One region of the Solitalea lacus genome, then DNA from elsewhere that is predicted to be linked to it. Evidence: riboswitches for the same ligand, from Rfam matches in the RefSeq annotation. Region 1 holds a riboswitch; the other holds the start of a gene.
The links. Region 1 has a riboswitch for thiamine pyrophosphate ahead of thiS (sulfur carrier protein ThiS). Riboswitches for the same ligand answer to the same signal wherever they lie in the genome.
Positions count from the first base shown of each region.

Region 1 (8,260 bases):
CAATTTTCTTTAAGAAAGATAAGTTCAGGTTATTAAATAAAGGCGATTTCTGGCTTTCTCAAACTCCCGATAAGCCTTCATTGGGCTGGGATGCTACCTGCTGCAACCGTATTTGCTCATGGGTTTATTTACAGGATATAAAGACAAAACGGAAATTTTATTTCTTTAACGCTCATTATGATCATCAGGGTGTTGTGGCTCGTAACGAAGGCAGTAAATTGATATTAGCCAAAATCAAAGCAATTGCCGGAAATGAACCGGTTGTTTTAACCGGCGATTTTAATGCTACACCCGACAGCGAATGTTATAAGAATATCGCCAATTCAGGTGTGCTGAAAGATACCTTTAAAGAAGTTAACTATCCCTATGTTAACAATGGCTCATTCAATGGGTTCGGGAAGCAGGTAGATAAAAATGAGGTCATTGATCATATTTTCGTATCCAAGGCCATTAAAGTACTTAAATGGGGCGTGCTTACTGATACCTACCATGGTAAATTCCCCTCTGATCATTTTCCGGTAATGGCTGAGTTAAGCTTTTAATAAAAGAGATGTATAAGCTTGTTTTTAAGCATTCCCAGGAAGTGTGTCCCTTTGTGAAGCCAGCCATTGAAAATATTCATTTTTTATCACATGCCATCCAGAAGTAAACGGTCGTAGTGTAGAAAATTTGGAACAATTGTTATTATCCTACTATTGATTTTTTAAAAAATGGCTTCTTTTCTGTTGGAGACAGAATGAAGAAAACATTACTGGCTGTATTCAATAATATTCCGGATGATGAGTCGTGTATTTTAGATGTGGTTCACAGCAATATTAAAGACAAGTATGTAGAAAACGGTTTGATGATTGGATAGTTTCATCTGGGAAAATTCAGACAAGAAATGTCTTCCATCGAGATTTACTTTAATGAGAATGAGTTGAAAGCTAGTTTGTTAAAAAAAACTAATGGTAATTTTGAGTTTTTCGTCCCATCTTGCACTGAATAACTCACTATTTATGTCAAAAAAAGTACTGATTACAGGCAGCAACGGATTGTTAGGGCAAAAGCTTCTGGATAAATTAAGAAATAATCCTGAATATTTGGTGATAGCGACAGCCAAAGGGGCCGACCGATATCGTGAAACAGGATATGTCTATGAGAGCTTAGATATAACTAATCAAGTTGAAGTAGAATCAGTCATGTTAAAGCATCGTCCTGATCATTTGATTCACACAGCAGCAATGACCAATGTTGATGCTTGTGAAGCGGAACGTGAACTTTGTAAAAAATTGAATGTTGATGCTGTTCAATATTTTATTGATGCCTGCAAGCAAACCAACTCTCACTTTATTCATCTTTCAACTGATTTTATTTTTGACGGGGCGAACGGGCCTTATGATGAAGAAGCATCTCCTAATCCATTAAGTTATTACGGACAAACCAAGCTGGAGTCGGAAGAGTTATTAAAAGATAGCGAAATCGATTACGCTATTTTACGAACCATTATCGTGTTTGGTGTAGTAAAAGATATGAGCCGCAGCAATATTGTATTGTGGGCCAAAGCTGCTTTAGAAAAGGGACAGAATATAAATGTGGTGAATGATCAATATCGAAATCCTACTTTAGCCGAGGATTTGGCAGATGCCTGTATTCTGGCTATGGAAAAAAGAGTGAAGGGGATTTTTAATGCCTCAGGTAAGGATTTTATGAGCATTTTGGAAATTGTTGAACGAATTGCTGATTTCTGGAAATTAGATAAATCATTGATCAACCCTATCTCTGCAGATACTTTAAATCAACCGGCGAAACGTCCGGTAAAAACAGGTTTTGTTTTAGATAAATCGATAAAAGAATTAGGATATAGCCCTCGTTCGTTTGAAGAAGGTTTGATGATTGTTGATGAGCAGTTGTCTTTGATTAAATAATTTTTGTTAGATTATCGATGTTTTAATAGATTGCTCTACATTTAAATAAAACCAATATAGTTATGGCATTAAAAGTTGGAGATCAGGCTCCCGATTTTAAATTGTTTAGTTCGGATAACACAGTAGTATCGCTTAATGATTTTAAGGGTAAAAAAGTGATACTTCATTTCTTTCCATTGGCATTTACAAGCATTTGTACCGAGCAACTTTGTACTATGCGTGATAAATTCGGGTATTATAAAAAATTGAATGCTCAAGTACTTGGTATTTCAGTAGATACTCCATTTACTTTGGCAAAGTTTAAAGAAGATAATAATTATCAATTTCCCCTGCTTTCTGATTTTAATAAGGAAGTTTCCAATGCATATGATGCGCAATATGAAACCTTTGTATTAGGTTTAAAAGGAGTTGCCAAACGTGCAGCCTTTGTTATTGATGAGCAAGGAACTATTAAATATGCAGAAGTGTTAGAGAACGCAGGTGAACTACCGGATTTTACAGCAATTGATGCTATTGTAAACTCTTAATTCAATTTTTAGCATAATATTAACTACTTAGGAGAGTTGCTGCGAAAAGTAGCAGCTCTTTTTGTTTATAAATACTACTTTACTAAATGACTAAATATGATTTAATAACTATTGGCTAAAAGTTATATTTTGAATTTATTTTTTTTTCATCTTTATGCGGTAGAAACATTCTATCGTTTATTAACTATACTGAGCCAAAATGGAACCATTTACTATTGTACTATCTGTTGTAGGGGCTGTAATAGCACTTTTTGTTTTTCTTTATCTTTTTCCGGTAAACCTATGGTTTACTGCCTGGCTGTCAGGAGCACCTATAAGTTTAATTACCTTGGTGCTGATGCGCTTGCGAAAAGTTCCGCCTGCACTGGTAGTAAATGCTATGATCACTTCGACCAAAGCCGGATTAAAGATCACAAGCAATGATATTGAAACACACTACCTTGCCGGAGGGCATGTGAATAATGTAATTAAAGCATTGATTTCAGCTGATAAAGCAAACATTCCGTTGGATTTTAAACTGGCTACGGCCATAGACCTTGCTGGACGCGATGTATTTGATGCCGTGCAATTATCGGTTAATCCCCGCGTAATCAATACGCCACCGGTTGCTGCGGTAGCAAAAGATGGTATTCAGTTAGTTGCTAAAGCCCGTGTTACAGTTCGTGCTAACATTAACCAATTAGTAGGTGGTGCCGGTGAGGAAACTATTTTAGCCCGTGTTGGTGAAGGAATTGTAACCACTATCGGTTCGGCTTCTAGTCACAAGGAAGTATTGGAAAATCCTGATCGAATTTCAAAAGTAGTATTGGGAAAAGGCCTGGATTCAGGAACGGCTTTCGAAATTCTTTCTATTGATATTGCCGACATTGATATTGGTGAAAACATCGGCGCTAAATTACAAGCAGACCAGGCCGAAGCCGATTTAAAAGTGGCAAACGCCCGTGCCGAAGAGCGCCGCGCTATGGCTGTTGCTTTAGAGCAAGAAATGCGTGCAAAAGCACAAGACGCGCGTGCAAGGGTAATTGAAGCTGAAGCGGAAGTTCCTAAAGCAATGGCTGATGCCTTTAAAGCGGGTAATATGGGTATTATGGATTATTACCGCATGCAAAATATGAAAGCCGATACAGAAATGCGTGAATCCATTTCAAAACCTAAAGGCGGGGAAACCAAGAAATAAGGTAGTTCTTACTATTTAAGGATATAGAAAAGGTTTCGGTTAATCCATCGAAACCTTTTCTTTTGAGAGAAATCAACTCTCTAGGTAATAATGAAGTTTATATGGCAAGTTTACCTTCTCTCCCTACGTTATAAATGTTGGTTTAAGTGGATCTTTAGTTAACCTCTGTTCTCGCGCGTCTGTGACGTGTTCGAAAGAATACGAATGGATGATCCATTCTTCCTGTTGCTTGTTTAAGAAGAAACCGTATATTCGCAACGTACTATGGTAAACTTTAGGGGTGTCTGTAACCAGCCAGACTGAGATAATACCCTTTGAACCTGATGCAGTTCATACTGACGTAGGGAAAAGTTTACGGCGGAACCTTATGGTTTGGCCTTTTCATGATTTTGCTCGCCTTAATTGGTTTTAGCACTTCCTGAAGTTTACCCCAAAACTTATTTACATGGAAGTGTTTGTAAACAAAACGCCTTATCAGTTTTCGGAACAAGAACTTAAACTAAGCTTTTTACTTTCAGTACTTAACCTGCTTGAAAAGCGTGGAATTGCTGTTGCCCTCAACAATCGTGTGATTCCTCGAAGTAGCTGGAGTACCACTCTCGTTCCTGAATCAGCTCATATAACCATAGTAACAGCCAGTCAGGGTGGTTAAAATATTCCCATAATCTTAAGCATTTGATTTAAATCCCTATTTCATATTATAAAATGAAAAACAACAGCCAACAACCGCAAAATCATGTAATTAGCCGTGAGCCGTTTCCTGCGTCGGAAAAAATTTATGTAAAAGGTTCAAATCATGATATAGAAGTGGCCATGCGTAAGATCAGTTTAAATGATACGCAGCCTTTTGATAAAACAAAGCCTCCGGTTAAGAATGCCCCGGTGGTAGTGTATGATACCTCTGGTCCGTATACAGATTCTCAACAAGAGATTGATGTAAGAAAGGGATTGCCTCAACTGCGTCGCAATTGGATTAGAAAGCGCAACGACGTGGAGCAATTAGCACAGCTTAGTTCAGAATACGGACAAAAGCAGTTGAATAATCCTAAACTCGAAGATATTCGCTTTCCAAATTTAGGGTTGCCGTTGAAAGCAAAACCAGGAAAAAATGTAAGCCAAATGCATTATGCCAAACAAGGCATTATCACGGCTGAGATGGAATATGTTGCCATTCGTGAAAATCAACTTTTAGAAACAGCGTATAAACAACATCCTGGAGAATCCTTTGGTGCCAGAACGCCTCGCGGGCCTATCACCCCTGAGTTTGTACGTGAGGAAATTGCGGCAGGCCGGGCCATAATTCCTGCTAACATCAACCATCCTGAAATTGAACCGATGATTATCGGTCGCAACTTTCTGGTTAAAATCAATGCCAATATTGGAAATTCAGCAGTTACCTCTTCTATTGAAGAAGAAGTAGAAAAATCAGTGTGGGCCTGTCGTTGGGGTGCTGATACTATTATGGATTTAAGTACTGGGGCTAACATTCATGAAACGCGTGAATGGGTGCTACGCAATTCACCAGTTCCTATTGGAACTGTTCCAATTTACCAGGCCTTAGAAAAAGTAAACGGAAAAGTGGAAGACTTAAGTTGGGAAATCTTCCGTGATACATTGATAGAGCAAGCAGAACAGGGAGTGGATTATTTTACCATTCATGCAGGAGTGCGTTTACAATTCGTACCGCTTACGGCTAATCGGGTTACAGGAATTGTTTCTCGTGGCGGTTCTATCATGGCAGGTTGGTGTTTGGCTCATCATAAGGAAAACTTCCTCTATACTCATTTTGAAGAAATTTGTGAGATTATGAAGGCTTATGATGTTTCTTTCTCCTTAGGTGATGGATTACGTCCAGGTTCGATTTATGACGCCAATGATGAAGCGCAATTTGCTGAATTAAAAACTTTGGGTGAGCTAACCAAAATAGCCTGGAAACATGATGTTCAGGTAATGATTGAGGGCCCTGGGCATGTGCCTATGCAAATGATTAAAGAAAATATGGATTTGCAATTGCAGCACTGCTACGAAGCTCCTTTTTATACTTTAGGTCCACTTACAACTGATATAGCTCCAGGATACGATCATATAACATCTGCCATTGGGGCGGCACAAATCGGTTGGTATGGCTGTGCGATGTTATGTTATGTAACACCTAAAGAGCATTTGGGTTTACCGAATAAAGAAGATGTGCGTACAGGTGTAATTACCTATAAAATTGCGGCCCATGCGGCTGATTTGGCTAAAGGGCATCCGGGAGCACAATTACGCGATGACGCCTTGAGTAAAGCTCGTTTTGAATTCCGCTGGAATGATCAGTTTAATTTGTCTTTGGATCCTGAAACTGCTCGAAGTTATCACGATGAAACATTGCCTGCTGAAGGTGCTAAAACGGCTCACTTTTGTTCTATGTGTGGACCTAAGTTTTGTTCAATGAAAATTTCGCAAGAGATCAAAGACAATAATGCCGAAACTTTGGAGGAAATGAGCAATAAGGCAAAAGAGTTTGCAGAAAGCGGTTTTAATATTTACAGCTAGGTTGCTTTTAAATTGTTAGGTAGATGCCCCCCCTTAAGATTAGAGTTATATCAATGGAAGTTCCCTCTGAAAATGAAGTCAGTTTATTGCTGGCTATGCAAGAAGTGTATCCTTTTTTGATTCATTTCAGAAAGCCAATGTTGACGACTGATGAATTAGGGAATGTATTGGAGCAATGGCCGGATATGCTGCGAAAGCAGGTGTTTGTGCATGCTGCAGATTGGCATCCGTCATTTGAAGGACTTGCTGGATGGCATTTACCTAAAAATGCTCGATTAAACCTAACAATAGAGCAATTCGGGTTTTATAAACAAACATGCTGTGAGCATAATCTGAAAACGTCATCAGGAGCGCATTCGCTGCTCGAACTACAGCAGCTTAGTCAATTCGATTGGGTTTTGTGCAGTCCGGTCTTTGACAGTATTTCCAAAGTGGGGCATCATGCTGAAGAGAACTGGATTGTAGATCAACATGACCTGGAATCGGCTGTAGCTCTGGGTGGAGTAACACCTGCCCATTTTAACGAAATAATAAACCGGAGATTTCAGCATGCGGCCCTTTTAGGCTACATATGGAATTTTCATAATCCTTTGCAACGATGGAAAAATTGTGTGACCGCCCTTATGTGCTAACTATTGCCGGTTTTGATCCTACTGGAGGAGCCGGGCTGGTTGCAGACTGCAAAACATTTGAGCAGCTAGGAGTAATGGGACTTTCGGTTTGTACTGCTGTAACCGTGCAAACCGAAGAGCAAGTCTTCAATGTAGATTGGTTAAGCCCGCAATCAATAATCAATCAGCTTAACCCCCTTTTAAGCAGATACCCTGTGGAATATGTTAAGGTAGGTATCATCCAAAATTGGGAAGTTTTAAGCGAAATAGTAGAGGTAGCAAAGAAAATCAGACCCAATCTGAAGTTTATTGTTGATCCGGTTTTGGGTCCCTCAATGGGAACCCCTTTTCATAATGTAGTGGGCCTCGAAAGTTCATTGATGCATCTGGCATTGTTAACTCCTAACGTTCCTGAGATGCAAGAAATGACGGTTAATGAAAATGCAATTGAAGCTGCAGTGTTGTGGTCGGCAAAATGCCCTGTACTTTTAAAGGGAGGGCATTCTTCGACAACTCCGGGAACCGACTTACTCATCGTAAACGGACAGATAACAGAACTAAACCCCTTAGGGCCAATGGGCAGTCCTAAACATGGTACAGGATGCTGTTTATCAGCGGCTATCACAGCTCAACTTGCCAATGGGCAATCATTGGAAAACGCCTGCTTAGAGGCAAAAAAATATGTGTATCGGTTAATTCATTCAAATCAAACATTGTTAGCTTATCATGCAAATAGCTAGTTTACAGTATATCTCTCAAGGTGCTACGCCTGCCGAACATCTTCAAAATATTCAAAAATCATTGAATGCAGGTTGCCGCTGGATTCAGCTCAGGCTTAAAAACTATGATGATAATGTTATTTTGTCATCGGCCCTGCAAGCCTTGCAAGTATGTAAGGCCGCAAATGCGGTGTTAATTATTAATGATCGTCCGGATATTGCAAAAGCAATAGGGGCTCATGGCGTGCATTTAGGTAAAAAAGACTCGTCTCCACTTGATGTACGTGAAGCTTTAGGTTCGGATTTTATTATTGGAGGTACAGCCAACACGATTGATGACATTCGAGCACTGTCTGGAATGGGAGTAAATTATATTGGTTTGGGCCCTTACCGGTTTACAACTACAAAACAAAACCTAAGCCCTTTGTTAGGTTTACAAGGTTATCAAGCGATTTTGAAACAGATGAAAACAGAAGCTTTGGAATTGCCGGTAATTGCAATTGGCGGATTGACCATTGACGATGTTGAAGGGTTAAAAGAGGCCGGGGTTTATGGAGTGGCAGTTTCATCAGTTATTACACATGCTGAAGATGCGTGTGTAATGGTTCAAGAGTTTGAAAATAAAATATCATCAACATCTCAACTTATCTGAAAATGAATGATCAACTTATAATCGGAGGCAGAGCATTTACTAGCCGCCTTTTTTTGGGGACCGGTAAATTTGGTTCTAACCCAATAATGAAGGCTGCAATTCTATCTTCAGGTTCGGAATTGGTTACCGCTG
Region 1 is NZ_CP091740.1:3,550,099-3,558,358, reverse strand. Features, by position in the region: gene L2B55_RS15280 (endonuclease/exonuclease/phosphatase family protein) at 1-542, shown strand, start outside; gene L2B55_RS19000 (DUF6875 domain-containing protein) at 737-856, shown strand; gene L2B55_RS15275 (SDR family oxidoreductase) at 999-1,907, shown strand; gene L2B55_RS15270 (redoxin domain-containing protein) at 1,970-2,434, shown strand; gene floA (flotillin-like protein FloA) at 2,634-3,611, shown strand; TPP riboswitch at 3,878-3,975, shown strand; gene thiS (sulfur carrier protein ThiS) at 4,057-4,263, shown strand; gene thiC (phosphomethylpyrimidine synthase ThiC) at 4,317-6,146, shown strand; gene L2B55_RS15250 (beta/alpha barrel domain-containing protein) at 6,200-6,778, shown strand; gene L2B55_RS15245 (hydroxymethylpyrimidine/phosphomethylpyrimidine kinase) at 6,745-7,497, shown strand; gene L2B55_RS15240 (thiamine phosphate synthase) at 7,484-8,128, shown strand; gene L2B55_RS15235 (thiazole synthase) at 8,131-8,260, shown strand, end outside.

Region 2 (8,260 bases), 1.5 Mb from region 1:
TTTTAGTAAATTAAAAAAAACTTTTATTCAACTATGTGTACTAGCCTTATTAATTGGAACTTATTTAAAAGAGCACAGTTGAAGTAAAAAGCATAATAAACCTATGATTGATTCATTTATCATCTAAATCCTACATGCTTATGAACCATTTTAAAACAAATCTTTACGTCCGTATGAATGAACGCTTGCAATTATGTGCTATTGAATCGGAAAACATATTGCAAAGAGCTGAAAAGTCGTTTTACATTGCCGAATCAGCCTTACAAGAGCTCAAAGACTTTTTGTTTAATTATCGTTTTAAAACCACGTCGGAAGAAATTGAATTCTTTAAGGAAATCAAGCCATTATTTCTGAGGGAGTTGATCTATTTTATAGAGGTATTTCATCTTGAAGCTTCCAAACCATTTGGAGGTAAAGAGGGGCAAAGGAACTACTATCTGCAGGAGTTAGACCGATTAAGGCTTTTTTTTGACCGGAACAATTTCTTATACACCTATTACCGAACAAACAAAAGCCATATGGACGAACTGTTTTATTTAAGAAACAAGAGCTGTATTCCCATGCTTCCGGAATATTTATTGGATATGGATCCCAATTTTTCAACCATATACAGTTCCAAACTGGCCAAACTACAAGCGTTTGAGCAATTAAAGGAATATGTTAATCAATCATTAATGGCGCTGGATGAAATTGAACTTCAACCGGTCAAGTCCAAAGAAGTTTCCTCCACATGGACGGACTCCAAAGCATCGCTGATCGAGCTGGCCTATGCACTTCAGTCTAGCGGCTGCGTAAATTTCGGGAAAGCAGATGTTAAGCATATTATTACTAATCTTGAACGAATGTTCAATATACAATTAGGAAACTTCTATCGAGTTTATCAGGGAATGCGTATTCGCAAAAAGAATCGAACGGTATTTTTAGATGTGCTTAAAGAACGTTTGGAAAAAAGAATGGATGATGCCGATATGAGCTTTTATTAAAAAGCAAGAATAGTTAAAAATGAAAATGCCCCAAGGGCATGTCATTGGTAAATGTGGAGGCTGTCTTAAAAGGACAGCCTTTTTGGGTGCAGGCAATTAACTGCAAGTGCCAGTAATTATTTTGCCTAGTATCAAGATTTTTTAAAAAAAATATGCCAGCCTTAAGTATGAAATTTCTTATACACTCTGTGTAATTTCTTCTCGAACCTGGAATTAATTGACTAATTAAATGACGAAAAAGCCTTATCAGACTAAAAAAGTTAATGGCATGAAGTTTTCACTATATATTATGTTACTCGAGGGGTGCTTCTTTTTTTGGAGGCTGAGATCATACCCTTATACTTGAACTGGGTAATACTGGCGTAGGAAAGGAGTAATAGATGAAGCCTCTATTTATACGAGGCTTTTTCTTTTGAGTGTGCACGGCATGGGCAATAGCTTTAGGGTGCCAGTCCCGAACGTACTTGTTGAAATTTATGAACAAAATCGGGATATTCTAAACCGGTTATTTTTGTTATATGCTTTATGTTATTGATAATCAAGTGTTTGATGGCAAGGTGTTTGTGAATACTCTTTGAGGACCAAACATTTTCAAAATGCTAAGCAATAGAATGATTCCTATTAAAATGCTAGTCCTTCTAGGAATGGCGCTAGCATTTACATTACCCTTAACAACCTCTTGTAGTGAGGACGATTCAAACCCGATTATTAATACCAGTATGTTCGATGTTAGTGGGGTTCTTAATGCTCAATCTGAAGTTCCGCCTGTTATCAGTGTTGCTACTGGGTCGCTATCAGGTACATATGATGGCGATATAAACTTGCTTACTTATTCCATTACTTGGAGTAATTTAACAGGTGCTGCCTCAGCAATGCACTTTCATGGACCGGCAGCCCCTGGTGTTAGTGCTTCTCCAACGTTAACTATTCAAGGTTTTCCTGCTGCTGCTGCAGGAAGTTATTCTTCTCAAGCTACGCTAACTGAAGATCAGGAACGACAATTATTGGATGGAAATTGGTATTTAAACATTCATACACCAACTAATCCTAACGGGGAAATAAGAGGTCAGGTTCAAACGAATCTTAAATAAAAGTTAAAAGGGCTGCCTAAAATGGCAGTCCTTCATTTTACCAGCAATGCTGACTTTTAATATCCCCCGAGCTCTACTCATTGACACTTCTATTGCTATTTTAAATCATTTTAAGTTAAGCGTTTTTACCATCCAAATTATTTCCGGTAATCCTGATTTGTTAGGTAACATCACCATGGTTTAAATCTCCATAAAAATGGCTGAAAAATATATTCAGAGCTGATTATGAAAATACCAACTGCCTTTTTCTCAAATTCCCTCTTAATCAATAACTAATTTTCTTTTTAAATAATAGTTGTTAGCTAACTCCAAAGTGTCATAAATGCCCTTTGTATTCAACCATCTTTACTTATGTAGTCGGGACACAACCGAGACATGAAACTAAAAGTAAAAGATATGTTTAACGGAATTACTTGGGACGAATTTATAACTGGTTTGGGCCTTTTGGCAATCCTTTATTACATCATTGTAACCATCGTTTATTACCGCACTGATATCAAGAACAACATAAAGAGAAGAATGAAAAGTACCTAGACTAAATGGATGTGCAGGAGCGCAAAAGTTTTCAAGGTTGGATGAATTAGAAGAAGTGATAAGTGAGAGAGGAGAGAGCATCCTGGAAATGGCAGGCAAAAATGCTAGCGAAGCAGAGCTGATTGCTCAGTTAAAAGCGAAGCTGGTGAGCCATGAGGGGTTACATCTGCCTGCCTGCCAGGTTGTTATCATCAATTTTCTTAACAGAGAGTCCAGGAATTATGCGGAATGGTGCTGAGTGAAGAGGATTTAGAGTGCGGGGGATGCATCAGTCCGCTGAAAATTGCTTCTGGGAAAAGACAACACTAATATGTGTGGGTGGAGCGTGTAATGTGTTAAAAGTGTTGTTAAGTGTGTTTGGATGGGTTTAATTAGTGGAGAGAGCATGACAAACACCACGGAAGTCCTTCAAAGACCTTCCCGCAACCAGCGGGAAGGCCGGCCGAAGGAGCTTAGTCTTTGACTTTTTTAAAAATAGTTAGATGAAAACAGTAAGAAATGGATTTAAAAAGTTTTCGGGTAGAAAACTATCGGCCTTTGCAACTTGTGTGGCCCTGGCACTGATTAGCTTACACACCTATGGACAAAATGGGAATGCCGGAATTGAAGAGGCCAACCAGCAAGTGCGAAGTTATTTTGATTCGGGAACCAACCTGATGTATGCAATAGGTGCCATCCTTGGTTTGATAGGCGCTGTAAAGGTCTATCAGAAATGGAATGCCGGCGATCCCGATACGGGCAAGGTGGCGGCAGCCTGGTTTGGCAGCTGTGTGTTCCTTGTAGTGGTCACCACAGTAATCAAATCTTTCTTTGGCATTTAGAGGATCTATGCTGAGGTTGTTTCTGGAAAAGCTATAGCTACCTGATCTATAAATAATCTGAAATTATCGCATTACTTAGACAAAAGGTGCAACATGTTGTGCCTTTACTTGTCCGGAAAAGCGATTGAACAGTACTTGAAGAACATCTACAAATGAATAACAGTATCTATCAAATCAATAAAGGCATTAATAAAAGTGTTGAATTTAAGGGACTAAGAGCGCAATACATTTGGTATCTGGGTGCAGGCCTGGTGTTGCTCTTAATCCTGTTTGTCATTCTTTATATCATTGGTGTTAATTCATTTGTCTGTATTGGGATAGTCATGCTTCTAGGTACGCTATTGATTTTCAATGTATACTCATTAAGCAATAAGTACGGAGAACATGGAATGATGAAAGCGCTAGCCAAGCGTAGTTTGCCTAAAGTGATAAAGGTGCAATCCCGAATTTTTCTAAAAAGAACAAATTAACAGCAAGGTAAATAGGTGGGTATGGAAAAGCAGATGAGTGATATTTTACCGATAATGGATGTGGAACATGATTGTATCGTTTCAAGGCAAGGAGACATTACTGTGGTGTATCAGGCAGAATTGCCTGAATTGTTTACCCTGTCAGATAAAGAATATGAGGCCTTTCACCAGACATGGATCAGAGCACTAAAAGTGCTGCCCAAATTCTCTGTATTCCATAAGCAAGACTGGTTCATTGAAAGTCGTTATGCTGCAGATTTTGAAAAAAGGGAATCAAGCTTTCTGACCCATAGCAGCGAACGTTTTTTTAACGAGCGGCCTTACCTCAAGCACATATGCTATTTGCTGCTTACCAAGAAGCCCGAGGGCAGAAAGCTGAGTTCATCGCTTTTTTCCAACCTGTTGCGGCGATCCTTTGTTCCGCCACAAACCATAAATCAGCAATTTTTACATGACTTTCTGGATACAGCTAGTCAATTTGCGAGGATTCTTGAAGACAGCGGTTTTGTAAAATTAACCCGCCAAAAGGAGAAAGACCTTGTGGGGGCATCAAAAACGATGGGATTGATTGAACGTTATTACTCACTTTCTGAGCATACAACTCCTCCGCTGCTTAAAGACATTAGCTTTGATCGGGAATTAAAAATCGGCAATCAATATTGCCAGCTGTTTACCCTTGCAGAACCGACTGAATTACCAGCTCTGTGTGGAGCGCGAATCAATTATGATCGTTATTCTACCGACAGAACGAAGTTCAGTGTGGGTTTTACTGCTTCACTAGGGCAACTGCTTTCCTGTAATCATATATATAATCAGTATATTTTTATTGAGGACAGCGTCCAGACACTGAAGAAATTTGAAAACAAGCGGCTGCGATTGCAGTCATTGTCCGCCTATTCACGAGAAAATGCGATCGCACGAGATGCGACCAATGAGTTTTTGAATGAGGCTATCCGTTATCAGCGATTACCTGTTAAAGCGCATTTTAATGTACTGGTCTGGACGGATCAGCAATCAATGCTGAAGGAACTGAAAAATAAAGTCATTTCAGCCCTGGCAGAAATGGAGGCCACTGCAAAGTTAGAAACTGCAGGTGCTCCGCAAATCTTCTGGGCAGGTATTCCCGGCAATGCAGCTGATTTTCCAATGAACGATACGTTTGATACGTTTTGTGAACAAGCGAGTTGTTTCCTGAATTTGGAGACCAGTTACCGCTCCTCTTTAAGCCCATTCGGAATTCGTTTAGGGGACCGGCTTTCTGGTTATCCGCTACATGTGGATATCAGTGATGAACCCATCAAGCGGGGATACTGTACCAATCGTAATAAATTCATATTGGGGCCTAGTGGCAGTGGTAAATCTTTTTTTACCAATCACATGGTTAGATCCTATTACGAACAGGGAACACACGTAGTACTGGTAGATGTGGGACATAGCTACAAAGGGCTGTGCGATATGGTTGGAGGCTATTATTTCACTTACGATGAAAAGCATCCGATCTGTTTTAATCCTTTTTACATCGGCGAGGGTGATCTGTTGGATACCGAAAAAAGGGAAAGCATTAAAACCCTGCTACTGGCATTATGGAAAAAGGATGACGAAACATTTAATCGTAGCGAATACGTGGCGCTATCTAATGCACTTAGGCTCTATTATGAAAAGCTTGCATCGGATTCTTCTATATTTCCCGGCTTTAATAGTTTTTACAAGTACCTGCGGGATGAGTTTACGTTGGTTCTTGCTAATGACAATGTGAAGGAAAAAGATTTTGATATCAATAACTTCCTGTATGTGCTCAGACCTTATTATAAAGGTGGAGAGTTTGACTACCTGCTCAACGCTACAGAGAATCTTGATCTCCTCAAGGAGCGATTTATTGTATTTGAATTGGATAACATCAAAGACCATCCTATTCTTTTCCCCGTGGTTACCATCATCATCATGGAGGTCTTTATCAGTAAGATGCGTAAGCTAAAGGGCATCCGTAAAATGATTTTGATAGAAGAAGCCTGGAAGGCCATTGCCAAGGAAGGTATGGCTGAGTATATCAAATACGTCTTTAAAACCGTTCGCAAGTTCTTTGGCGAAGCGATAGTGGTTACCCAGGAAATTGAGGATGTAATCACCAGCCCCATAGTAAAGCAGGCTATCATCAATAATGCCGATTGTAAGATTCTTTTGGATCAGTCCAAGTACCAAAACAAGTTCGATCAGATACAAGAGCTCCTGGGACTAACCGAAAAGGAAAAAGCCTTGGTGTTATCGGTCAATAGAGCAAACGACCCTGACCGAAAATATAAAGAAGTTTTTATCTCTCTTGGAGGGATGTATTCCAAGGTTTACCGTACGGAAGTATCACCGGAAGAATACTTTGTTTATACAACAGAAGAAACAGAAAAGCTGAAAGTGCAGGAATATGCACGTAAATATGGCAGCATTGCCAAAGGAGTAGCAACCCTGGTGAGGGATTTGGGGATGGATAATCACAAAAAGGAGTAAACCATGAAGACGATTCGTAAAATAGTTACCATCATGTTTTGCTTTACGCTTACACTGATGCCTGTCAAAGAATTGAATGCCACGGTTCCTGCAGGAATACTTGAAGTGATAAAAGCTGGCGTTATAAAGGTGATCAAGGCTGTTGATCTGCGGATTCAGCGGTTGCAGAACAAAACTATCTGGTTGCAAAATGCACAGAAAACAATTGAGAACGCAATGGCTAAGCTTAAGCTACAGGAGATTACCGACTGGACTGAAAAGCAGAAAGTACTTTATCAGGAGTATTTTGAAGAACTACACAAGGTTAAAACCATCATTACCTATTACCAAAAAGTAAGGGCCATCTCAGAAAAACAGGCCCGGCTTCTGTCCGCCTATCAAAAGGCATGGAACCTTTTGAAAAACGACACACATTTCACTCCGGAAGAACTGCATGTTATGTCAAAAGTGTATGGTGGAATGCTCAAGGAAAGTGCAAAAAACATCGACCTGTTGCTCATGCTCGTTAGTTCTTTTCAAACTCAGATGAGTGATGCCAAACGCCTTGAACTCATTAACCAGGCTGACAAACAGATAGAGGCCGTGTTTTATGATCTTGTAAAATTCAACCGTCAGAATATTCGCTTGAGTTTAATGAGGGCCAAAGAGCAGCAAGACATTGAAGCTATCAAACGATTTTATGAACTGCTTTAAAAGTCGATAATGAAAACTCTTTACATTCTATTAATACTATTAATGTGGGCAGTAGGAATTAAAGCACAAACCTTTGATGAATGGTTCCGCCAAAAGAAAACGCAGAGGAAGTACCTTTTGCAGCAAATTTCCGCCTTAAAAGTTTACGCCAACTACCTTGACGAAGGATACAAGATTGCTAAAGAAGGGCTGGGATTGATTGAGCAATTTAAAAATGGAGAATTGGGTTTGCACACCCGGTACTTTAACGCTTTGAAAAATGTAAATCCGGTTATCAGAAATCTACCTATAGTTAAAGAAGCAATCCTAATTCATTTTAGCACTCAGCAGATCGTTACTGAGACGGAAGAACAACTTAAGCGCAATAAGACATTTGATTTAAACGAGCGGAAATACTTGCAGCTAGTTTTTCAGAGAATTGATCAAGGAAATAAAAGATTGGTGGACGAGCTTTTCGAGGTGTTGGAAGATGGGAAACTGGAGATGACGGACGATGAACGACTAAACAGGATTAACAAAATGCATCAGCAACTAACACAAGTTAATGTCTTTGCTGTGCAATTCTGCCAAGATGCTTTAATCCTTGAAAAGAATAAAGAGCGAGAACAAAAGGATCTGAAAACCAGGATGAACCTCCTCAATACAGATAAGGATCAATGAATGATTTTAAACCGGTTTATGATGAAAGGATTTGTTATAAGTGGTGTGATGACCATCCTGATTTGCTTTAACACAATGAGTGTGAAAGCTCAACAATATGAGATTGAACAACTGCTGTTGAATGTTGAAAAGCTTAGTCAATTCAAGCAAATATTGGAGGACATGCAGAAGGGCTACAAAGTTGTAAGTACGGGTTACAATACTATTAAAGATTTGTCGGAAGGAAATTTCAGTCTTCACAAAACCTTTCTTGACGGTCTTTTGGAGGTTAGCCCAACTGTCAAAAATTATAAACGAATTGCAGAAATCATCACCATGCAAAGGGGCTTGGTTCGGGAATATAAATCGGCATTTAACCGTTTCAATGCTAGCGGGAGCTTTACCCCTGGAGAGTTGAATTATATGTTTCATGTATACGAAAGACTATTGGATAATATTAAAAATGATTTGGAAAGTCTTTTGATGATTGTTACTGCCGGTAAGCTCAGAATGAGTGATGATGAACGTTT
Region 2 is NZ_CP091740.1:2,041,255-2,049,514, forward strand. Features, by position in the region: gene L2B55_RS08685 (RteC domain-containing protein) at 141-983, shown strand; TPP riboswitch at 1,273-1,370, shown strand; gene L2B55_RS08690 (CHRD domain-containing protein) at 1,580-2,074, shown strand; gene L2B55_RS08695 (hypothetical protein) at 2,450-2,608, shown strand; gene L2B55_RS08700 (hypothetical protein) at 2,646-2,846, shown strand; gene L2B55_RS08705 (DUF4134 domain-containing protein) at 3,091-3,429, shown strand; gene L2B55_RS08710 (DUF4133 domain-containing protein) at 3,582-3,899, shown strand; gene L2B55_RS08715 (TraG family conjugative transposon ATPase) at 3,921-6,398, shown strand; gene L2B55_RS08720 (conjugal transfer protein TraI) at 6,402-7,091, shown strand; gene L2B55_RS08725 (hypothetical protein) at 7,101-7,751, shown strand; gene L2B55_RS08730 (TerB family tellurite resistance protein) at 7,800-8,260, shown strand, end outside.
Region 2: linked by a shared signal. The riboswitch ahead of L2B55_RS08690 (CHRD domain-containing protein) and the one ahead of thiS (sulfur carrier protein ThiS) in region 1 are both predicted to bind thiamine pyrophosphate.